Regions from separate parts of the Streptomyces sp. NBC_00358 genome, predicted to be linked through region 1. Evidence: riboswitches for the same ligand, from Rfam matches in the RefSeq annotation. Region 1 holds a riboswitch; the other holds the start of a gene.
The links. A riboswitch is a leader RNA that binds a small molecule or an ion and turns the genes downstream of it on or off. The one in region 1 is predicted to bind thiamine pyrophosphate.
Positions count from the first base shown of each region.

Region 1 (5,072 bases):
ATGCTCGGCCCGTGCAGAGCGCCCTCCTCGCCCCCGGACACACCCGCGCCGACGAAGTGGAGGCCGCGTTCGCGCAGCGACTGCTCACGACGCCGGGTGTCGGTGAAGTGGGCGTTGCCGCCGTCGATGATCATGTCGCCCGTTTCGAGCAGCGGGGCGAACTCCTCGATGACGGCGTCGGTGGCCGCACCGGCCTGCACCATGATCATCAGGCGGCGCGGGCGCTCCAGCGCCGCCACGAAATCCTCGGCGGACTCGGCCGCCACGAAGGCGCCCTCGTGCCCGAACTCCTCGACCAGTGCCTTGGTGCGTGCGGGGGTGCGGTTGTGGACGGCGACGGTGTAGCCGTTCCGGGCGAAGTTGCGGGCCAGATTGCGGCCCATCACCGCGAGCCCTGTGACGCCGATCTGCGCGGTCGCCTTCATGGTGTGCTCCTTGGATCCGGATCTGCCTCCCCGCGTACCTGACGGGCGGGCAGACGACTGTCGCTGTGCCGATCAGTACGCATGGCAGGGGGCGAGGCGTTCACCTTCCGGGGCAGGTGGTGCGCCGGATCGCGGACCAGGTCTCCGGGCGACGGGCGGAGGCGGGTCCTCCGGAACGCCGGGCCTCGGGCGGACGCGGCGGTCGCGGGAGTTCGGGCCCTGGGCGGGCGTCGGTGCCGCGGTACTCCGGGCGGGGGCGGACTCGGCCGCTCCTGCGCCTCAGCCCCTGCCGGACCCGGCTGCCCCAGCCCCCCGGCTCTGGGCAGCCCCTTCTGTTGCGGAACTCCGGCCGAAGGCCAGGGGCGTCAGCCGTTCCGGCGCAGGTGCCAGCCGTGGTCGACCGGTCCGATGCCGGCGCCGAGAGCGAATCCGGCCTCGATCGCGGCGGTCACGTATTCCTTGGCACGTCGCACGGCCTCCGGCACGGAACGGCCCTCTGCCAGGCCCACCGCGATGGCCGAGGCGAGCGTGCACCCGGTGCCGTGCGTGTGCCGGTTGTCGTGGCGCGGCGCGCGCAGCCAGTGCTCGGCCGTCCCGTCGGTGAGCAGGTCGACTGCCTGACCGGGCAGGTGGCCCCCCTTCACCAGCACCCATCGTGGACCGTACGAGAGCAGCCGTTCGGCGGCCCCGCGCATGCCCTCCTCGTCCTTCACCTTCACCCCGGTGAGCTGCGCGACCTCGTCGAGATTCGGGGTGGCCACCGTCGCCCGCGGCAGCAGCCGGGTCCGTACGGCGTCCAGCGCGTCGTCGGCCAACAGCCGGTCCCCGTGCTTGGAGACGCTCACGGGGTCCACGACGACCGGGGCGCCCACGTCGGACAGCAACTCGGCGACCGTCGTCACCAGACCCGGCGACGAGAGCATCCCGGTCTTCACGGCCTGGACACCGATGTCGTCGACCACACTGCGGTACTGGGCGCGTACCGCCTTCTCGGACAGCTCCCAAGCTCCTTGCACACCAACGGAGTTCTGCGCTGTCACGGCGGTGAGCACAGTCATCCCGTGGGCGCCCAGCGCGAGCATGGTCTTCAGGTCGGCCTGGATTCCGGCGCCACCGCCGGAGTCGGATCCGGCGATCGTCAGGACGCGGGGCGGCGTGGTCATACGAAGGGTTCCTCTCGGGTACGGCTTCGGGCGCGGGGCCCCCGACCGGCGGAGCGACGGACGGCCCTCAGGCGCGGCGGCGCAGCCGCAGTGGGGCGTAGAGGGCGAGGGCGACGAGGAACGCCACGTAGTAGGAGAGGTCGGCGCCGTGCAGCGCGTCGGCCACCGGACCCACGTACAGGCCGGTGTCCATGAACGGCACGGCCGCGCCGAACGCCGCGACGAAGGCCACCAGCGAGGGCCATCCGGAGCTCGGACGGGAGCTCTCGACGGCGACGTCGACCGGGGCGCCCCCGCGTTCCCGTCCGCGGGCGATCCAGTCGACGACGACGATCGCGACGAACCCGGGGATCCAGTAGCCCACGAACAGGAGCACGTTCTGGAAGCGGGCCGTGGTGTCGGCGGCGTGCATCCAGAGCACCAGCGGGAAGCCGAGGGCGGCGGCCAGGGCGGCGGCCGCCGGGCGCGGTATCCGCACGCCCAGGGTCTGCAGGGCCAGCGAACCGCTGTAGTCGTTCATCGCGTTGCTGCACACCGCCGCCAGTGCCACGGCGAGCAGCCCGAACGCGCCCGCCGCCCCGCCTCCCAGCAGCGCGTCCACGCCCGCCGCCGTCTGGTCGGTCAGCACGGAGGCGCCCCACAACCCGAGGACCTGCACGGCGACGAAGGACACGACCAGGCCGAGCAGGGTGTACCAGAACATCCGCGGACGGGAGGTCGTGCGCGGCAGATAGCGGCTGAAGTCACCGGCGTACGGGGCCCAGGACAGCGAGAGGCTCAGCGCGATGGTGCTGGTGAGCACGAACGCGCCCGCACGGTCGGCACCCGTCGCCGCCCCCGTCGCGGCCGGGTGGACGCCGTCGAGCATCCGCCAGGCGATCACCGCGAAGGCGACGGCGAGCACGAAGGTCATGACGATCTGCAGGCGGTGGATGGCCTCGTAGCCGAGGACGCCGAGAGCCCCCTGGGCAAGCATCATGACCAGCACACCGAGCCAGAACGGCCAGCCGCACAACCGCGCCAGCGCGTCCCCGCCGAACAGCCCGATCAGCGCGTCCCAGGCGACCGAGGACAGCCACTGGAGCATCCCGGGCAGCACCACGGCCCGGCCGAACGCCAGCCGGGCGAGCGGGAGTTGACCGGTTCCGGTGAGGCCGCCCCAGGTGCTGAGATAGGCCGTGGGCAGGGCGCCGAGCACGGTCCCGAGGACCACCGCGGCGAGCGCCGTACGGAAGTCCAGGCCCAGCGCGATGCCGATCGTGCCGGTGAACACGCCCGTCATCGTCAGATTCGGGGCGAACCACACGGTGAACAGGCGCCCGGCGCCGCCGTACCGGTTGTTCTCGGGGACCGGCTCGATGCCGTGTCCCTCCACCCGCAGGTCGCCGGGTGCGGCGGGCATCCGACCGTCGAAGACGGCGGGCCCGCCGTCGGCGGGCAGCCCGCCGGAAACATGCGCCAATGGCATGGAAGACATCCCTCCGCCAGTATGAACTGGTTCAGGTTCGACGGGTGTGATCTCAGCCCTCGGACGGGGCACCCCGTGTCCGGTACGACGGACACCCTAACCGTTCCCGTGGACCGAGCGGGAGTGGGTCCGGTGGCCCCGGCCTTCCTGGGGTCGCCCGTCCGGACCACGGCTCCTGTCGCGGCCTCCGTTTCGTCCGAGGGGCCCGAACGGTCCTTTCGCAGCGCGGCGCGTGCCGCCCCTCGGTACTGTCGGAAGTGATCGCCGCTCGCTCTCCGCTCCCGGGTTCCCGGACCCCGGTGGCCGGGCGGAAGGAGGCAGAGTGCCGTGACCGTGATCTCCCTGAAGTCAGCGCAACTGCGGGAGGGGCCCACCCTCCCGTACGCCGAAGCCGGTTACCCCAGTGGTACACCGGTCGTCTTCGTGCACGGGCTGGCCGACTCCTGGTGGTCGTTCGAGCCCCTGCTGAGGCGCCTTCCGGCGTCCCTGCACGGTTACGCGCCCACGCAGCGCGGTCACGGTGACGCCGACCGGCCCCCGGAGGGCTACGCCCCCGACGACTTCGCCGCCGACCTGGTGGCCTTCCTCGACGCCGTGGACGTCTCCCGCGCCATCCTGGTGGGGGCGTCCAGCGGCGGGGTACCGGCCCGGATCGTCGCCGGCGGCTATCCCGACCGCATCGCGGGACTGGTACTGCTCGGTGTCCCCGGCACCCTCGCCGACAAGCCGGTGGTGGCCGCCATGGGAAAGAGCCTCGAGAACCTCTCCGATCCGGTGCCCCGCGCGTTCGTCGAGGACTTCATGGCCGGGACGGCGGCCCGCCCGATCGCCCGCGGCTTCATCGAGACCATGATCGAGGAGAACCTCAAACTCCCCGCGCACGTCTGGCAGGAGACCGGGCGCGGCCTCCTCGACGCCGATCTCGGCGCGACCCTCGGGGGCATCCTGGTGCCCACCCTCGTCATCTGGGGTGAGCAGGACGAGTTCCTGCCCCGGGACGACCAGCAGACCATCCTGGACGCCGTCCACGGCGCCGAATTCCTCGCCTACGAGGACACCGGCCATGTCGTCCACTGGGAGCAGCCCGAACGCGTGGTCGCCGACATCGCCGCGTTCGCCGCCCGGATCGAGCACCCGGGTACCTCTCACGACACCGCCTGACTCGCCGCCCGCGGGGTGAACGGCCGGTCGGCGAAGCCGCGTCGGACGCGAGCGCCGGGTTCTCCCTGCGTATCCGCACCCGCACCTGCGCCCGTATCCGCACCCGTATCCGTATCCGGGCGAAGCGAGACCGCCCGAGCCTGTTGACGGGGTTGACGCGATCCGTAGCCCCGGCGCTCGGAGCCGCATGGCATGCTCATGCTCCCCACAGGAAGGGATCACGTGCCATGAGACCGAGCCGCCGCTCCCTGCTCGCCGCCACCGCCGTACTGGGCACCGTCTTCGCCGTCCCCGCGCCCGCCGACGCCACCGAAGTGCCCGCCGCCGGCGCCTATTTCGTCCAGAGCGCCACCACGGGACTGAACGCCGCCGACAGCTCGGGGGCGGTCGTCCAGCACAACCCCAAGGGCAACGAGGACCACCAGCGGTGGACCCTCCGCCCGAACGGCTCCTCCTCCGTCCTCGAAAGCGCCGACACCGGGGGCAGTTGTCTGGGCCGCGCGGGTGACCAGGCCCGGACCGTGCCCTGTACGAGCGCCGACGCCGCGTGGGAGGTGACACCGACCGGAGCCGATCAGTTCACGCTCAAGGCCCCCGGAACGGACCGGTACCTGACGGTCGCGGCCAAGCCCTCCGGCTCCAACTACCCGGCCCAGTTGGCGATCGGCTCGCCGGGCGGTCTCGCCTCCTGGTACCTGACACCGGTCGAGGCCGCGACCCGCCCCATGCCGCCCCAGGACCAGCGCACCCTGGACCAGGTCACATTCCTCACCGCCCACAACGCCTACGCCAACGGCGTCGACGGCGGATTCGCCCCGCCGTTCGTCAATCTGGTGCCGAACCAGACCCGGGGCA
Region 1 is NZ_CP107976.1:8,443,024-8,448,095, forward strand. It holds gene gndA (NADP-dependent phosphogluconate dehydrogenase) at 1-425, opposite strand, end outside; gene thiD (bifunctional hydroxymethylpyrimidine kinase/phosphomethylpyrimidine kinase) at 791-1,588, opposite strand; gene OHT01_RS36105 (purine-cytosine permease family protein) at 1,656-3,056, opposite strand; TPP riboswitch at 3,048-3,142, opposite strand; gene OHT01_RS36110 (alpha/beta fold hydrolase) at 3,384-4,217, shown strand; gene OHT01_RS36115 (phospholipase) at 4,445-5,072, shown strand, end outside.

Region 2 (5,072 bases), 1.7 Mb from region 1:
TACTGCACGAAGCGGCCGAACTGCTCGGACCAGAAGTACGGCACCGGATCGTAGGCGGCGGGCGCCTCTCCGACGATGTTCGCGGCGACCGTGCGCGGCCCCTGGAGGGCGTTGTCCCAGTGATGGACGAGGAGGCGGTCCTCGTAGCGCCCCGACGGGAAGGAGGCGCAGTCGCCGACCGCGTAGACGTCCGGCAGGGAGGTGCGCAGGTGGTCGTCGGCGAGGATCTCGCGCTCGGCGCCCAGTTCGATGCCGGAGCCGGCGATCCAGGCGGTCGCGGGCCGCGCCCCGATCCCGACCACGACGGCGCCCGCGGGCACCCGGGAGCCGTCGTCGAGGATCACCGCGCCGGGCTCGATGCGCTCCACCCGCGCGCCGGTGCGCAGGGTGGCCCCGCTGTCCGCGTACCAGGCGGCCATCGGCGCGGCCACCTCGTCGGGCAGCGCGCCGGCGAGCGGCCGGTCGGCGGCCTCGACGACCGTGACCGCGCAGCCCGCCTCGCGTGCCGCCGTGGCGAACTCGGCGCCGATCCAGCCCGCGCCGACCACCACGATGTCGTGCTGCCTGGCGAGGACGGGACGCAGCCGCTCGGCGTCGTCCAGGGTGCGCAGGAGGTGGACTCCCGGCATGCCCGCGGCGCCGGGGAGCTGGATCGGTTCGGCGCCGGTGGCGACGACCAGGACGTCGTACGGCACGGGTCCCGCGGCCGTGTCCAGTTCGTGGTCCCCGGCGCGCACGCCGAGTGCCTCGCGGCCCAGCACGAGGCCGATGTCCAGGGCCTCGAAGTCGATGTCGAAGGCGGAGCCCTCGGCCTTGCCCAGCAGTACGGCCTTGGACAGGGGTGGCCGGTCGTACGGCTGATGCGGCTCCGCGCCGATCAGCGTGACGGGGCCCGTGAAGCCCTGCTCGCGCAGGGCGACCGCGGTCTGGACTCCGGCCATGCCCGCGCCCACCACGACGACCCGCCGTGCCGCGGGCCCCTGCGACTGAGACTGTGCCTGCGTCTGCTCGCTCACCTGGTCACCTTAGACACCTGACAATTCGTCAGTCAGCCGACGCGTTCGGTGACCTGTTCCACACGGCCGGTCCCGCGCAGCTCCTCCACCACGCTCGTCCCCGTGCCCTTGCGCGATTCCCACGTCCAGGTCTCCTCCAGCCGGACGCGGCCGTCGGGCAGCTCCACCACGAGGGACACGCAGTGGCCCGAGGCGGTGGTCCCGTCACGCCTGAGCTGCACATAGCGGAAGTCGAGGCGGTCGCCCTCGCGCGTGCCGACGAGGTGCCCGCGGACGATGTCGCCGCCCGCGTAGTCGGCCCAGACCGTGCCGTCCTCCTCGTGGTAGACGAACCGGGTGCGGGTGCCCACCTGGCCCGGTGCCTGGTCGGCGACAGGGGCGAGGACCAGGCCGTCGAGCGGTCGCGCCATGGGCGGAGGCTCCCTTACTGAGACGGAGCGGGGCGGGCTAGGGTGGCCAACGTAAAGCACTCGCGGGAGTCCGGACGCACCGGGCTGAGAGGGAGGCTGGGGCGGCCTCCGACCGTACGAACCTGATCCGGGTCATGCCGGCGAAGGGAGGGGCTGGACGCCCATGTCGCCCACGCGTTCGTCAGACGTCCTCGTCATCGGGGGCGGAATCATCGGTCTGGTGACGGCCTGGCGGGCCGCGCAACGCGGGTTCACCACCGCGCTGGTGGACCCCGGGCCGGGCGGTGGGGCCGCCCAGGTCGCGGCCGGAATGCTCGCCGCCGTCACCGAGCTGCACTTCGGCGAGGAGACCCTGCTGGGCCTCAACCTCGCCTCCGCGCGCCGCTATCCGGACTTCGCCGCCGAACTCACCGAGGCGACCGGCCAGGACCTCGGCTACCGCCGGTGCGGCACGCTGGCCGTCGCGCTGGACGCCGACGACCGCGCCCATCTGCGGGAGCTGCACGCTCTGCAGAGCCGGTCGGGGCTGGAGTCGGAGTGGCTGAGCGGCCGTGAGTGCCGCCGTCTGGAGCCGATGCTCGCGCCCGGCGTGCGCGGGGGCCTGCGGGTCGACGGCGACCACCAGATCGACCCGCGGCGCCTCGCGGGAGCCCTCGTCACGGCGTGCGAACGGGCCGGAGTGGTCCTGCACCGGACCTGGGCGGAGCGCCTGACCGTCGTACGGGACCGGGCCGCCGGGGTCGTCACCACGGACGGCACCGAACTCGCCGCGGGCCAGGTGGTGCTCGCCGGGGGCAGCCTCAGCGGCCGCCTGGCGGGCGTCCCGGACGACGCCCTCCCGCCGGTCCGCCCGGTGAAGGGGCAGGTGCTGCGGCTGACCGTGCCGCCCCGGTACGCGCCCTTCCTGAACCGCACCGTGCGGGCCGTCGTGCGCGGCAGCCACGTCTATCTGGTGCCGCGCGAGAACGGCGAGCTCGTGGTGGGGGCGACCAGCGAGGAGCTGGGCTGGGACACCACCGTGACGGCGGGCGGCGTGTACGAACTGCTGCGCGACGCGCACGAGTTGGTCCCCGGGATCACCGAGCTGCCGCTCACCGAGACCCGCGCCGGACTGCGCCCCGGTTCGCCCGACAACGCGCCGCTGCTCGGCCCGACCGCGCTCGACGGACTGCTGCTGGCCACCGGGCACTTCCGCAACGGCGTGCTCCTGACGCCCGTCACGGGCGATGCCATGGCGCACGTCCTGACCACCGGTGAACTCCCCGCCGAGGCCCGCCCCTTCAGTCCCCTGCGCTTCGGCGCCACCGCCCTCACGGAGCAGCCCGTATGAACATCGTCGTCAACGGGGAGCGGCAGCGGATCGCCGCGGGCACCGCTCTCGACACGCTCGTCGCGACCCTCACCCCGGCACCGGCCGGAGTGGCCGCCGCCCTGAACGAGACCGTCGTCCCGCGCGCGCAGTGGTCGTCCACCTCGCTCACCGAGGGCGACCGCGTCGAAGTCCTCACCGCCGTCCAGGGAGGCTGACCCATGGCCGACGATCCCTTCGTCCTCGGCGGTACGGCCTACGGGTCCCGGCTGATCATGGGGACGGGCGGTGCGCCCAGTCTCGACGTGCTGGAGCGTTCGCTGGTGGCGTCCGGTACGGAGCTGACGACGGTCGCGATGCGGCGCGTGGACGCGTCCGTGCACGGCTCGGTCCTGTCGGTGCTCGACCGTCTGGGCATCCGCGTCCTGCCGAACACGGCCGGGTGCTACACCGCCGGTGAGGCCGTGCTGACCGCCCGGCTGGCGCGCGAGGCGCTGGGCACCGACCTGGTCAAGCTGGAGGTCATCGCCGACGAGCGCACCCTCCTGCCCGATCCGATCGAACTCCTCGACGCGGCGGAGACTCTGGTCGACGACGGCTTCACCGTGCTGCCTTACACGAACGACGACCCGGTGCTGGCGCGCAAGCTGGAGGACGTCGGCTGCGCGGCGGTCATGCCGCTCGGCTCGCCCATCGGGTCCGGGCTCGGGATCCGCAACCCGCACAACTTCCAGCTCATCGTCGAGCACGCGCGCGTGCCGGTGATCCTGGACGCCGGGGCGGGGACGGCCTCGGACGCGGCGCTCGCGATGGAGCTGGGGTGTGCGGGGGTGATGCTGGCCTCGGCTGTGACGCGGGCGCAGGAGCCGGTGCTGATGGCGGAGGCCATGCGGCACGCGGTGGAGGCGGGGCGCCTGGCGCGGCGGGCGGGGCGCATTCCCCGGCGGCACTTCGCCACGGCGTCCTCTCCGGCGGAGGGCATGGCGGCGCTGGACCCGGAGCGCCCGGCGTTCTGACCCGCCGTCGGGCGGGCCGTCGGTTTCCGGCCGGACGGACACGGCGGGCCCCCTCGGGGGCGCTCGCCGGCGATGGGTGCCGCGGGACGAAATATCCGTGCGCCCCCGAATGCGCCCCGTGCGACGTGCGCCTCACGCCTCGGGACGGGCCACGGGGCGGGGATGCCGCGGCCGGTTCCGGGCGGTTTCCCGCGGTGGTGCAGGTTGTCGCGTTGTGGCCTTGCGGTGACGGACCGGGCCTGATCGGACATCAGTGCGAAGATCGCACCCTCATATGCGCGGTGTGCGTCACAGCTCGGCTGCAGTCGGGCCCCTGTACCGGCCGAACGGGGCGGCGTGACAGTGGTGGCTCGTAGACTCACCTGCGTGGATACGACCCTTCAGGACCCCCTTGTCGGACACGTGCTCGACGGCCGCTACCGCGTCGACGCACGGATCGCGGTCGGCGGGATGGCCACGGTCTACAGGGCCCTGGACACCCGCCTCGACCGCGTGCTCGCCCTCAAGGTGATGCATCCGACGCTGGCCGCCGACGGTTCCTTCGTCGAGCGGTTCATCCGCGAGGCCAAGTCGGTGGCACGGCTGGCGCACCCCAACGTGGTGCAGGTCTTCGACCAGGGGGCGCACGGGTCGTACGTCTATCTGGCCATGGAGTACATCGCCGGGTGCACCCTGCGGGACGTGCTGCGCGAGCGCGGCGCCCTGCAGCCCCGGGCCGCGCTCGACATCCTGGAGCCGGTGCTCGCCGCGCTCGGCGCCGCGCACCGGGCCGGGTTCGTGCACCGCGACATGAAGCCGGAGAACGTCCTGATCGGGGACGACGGCCGGGTCAAGGTGGCTGACTTCGGCCTCGTCCGAGCCGTGGACACGGTGACCAGCACGACGGGCACCGTCCTCGGCACCGTGTCGTACCTCGCCCCCGAGCAGATCGAGCACGGCACCGCCGACACCCGCGTCGACGTCTACGCCAGCGGGGTCGTCCTCTACGAGATGCTCACCGGCGCCAAACCGTACACCGCCGAGTCCCCCGCGCAGGTCCTCTACCAGCACCTCCACGAGGACGTGCCGCCTCCCTCGGCCCTGGTGCCGGGCATGGCGTACGGGCTGGACGAACTCGTCGCGGCGGCCACGGCCCGCAATCCCGAGGTCCGCCCCGCCGACGCGGTGGCGCTCCTCGGCCAGGTGCTCGAAGCACGGGCCGGCCTCACCGCCGAGCAGCTCGACGCGGTTCCGCCGGGGGCGCTGTCCGTGGGCCACGACAACGCCGACGACCGGACGAGCGTGATCCCGCGCTCGCTGTCCGTCCCCCGTCCACTGCCCG
Region 2 is NZ_CP107976.1:6,743,457-6,748,528, reverse strand. It holds gene OHT01_RS28730 (NAD(P)/FAD-dependent oxidoreductase) at 1-1,016, opposite strand, end outside; gene OHT01_RS28725 (hypothetical protein) at 1,049-1,426, opposite strand; TPP riboswitch at 1,479-1,592, shown strand; gene thiO (glycine oxidase ThiO) at 1,590-2,756, shown strand; gene thiS (sulfur carrier protein ThiS) at 2,753-2,953, shown strand; gene OHT01_RS28710 (thiazole synthase) at 2,957-3,751, shown strand; gene pknB (Stk1 family PASTA domain-containing Ser/Thr kinase) at 4,118-5,072, shown strand, end outside.
Region 2: it holds a riboswitch for thiamine pyrophosphate, as region 1 does, so the genes downstream of both, thiO (glycine oxidase ThiO) here and OHT01_RS36105 (purine-cytosine permease family protein) in region 1, are expected to answer to the same signal.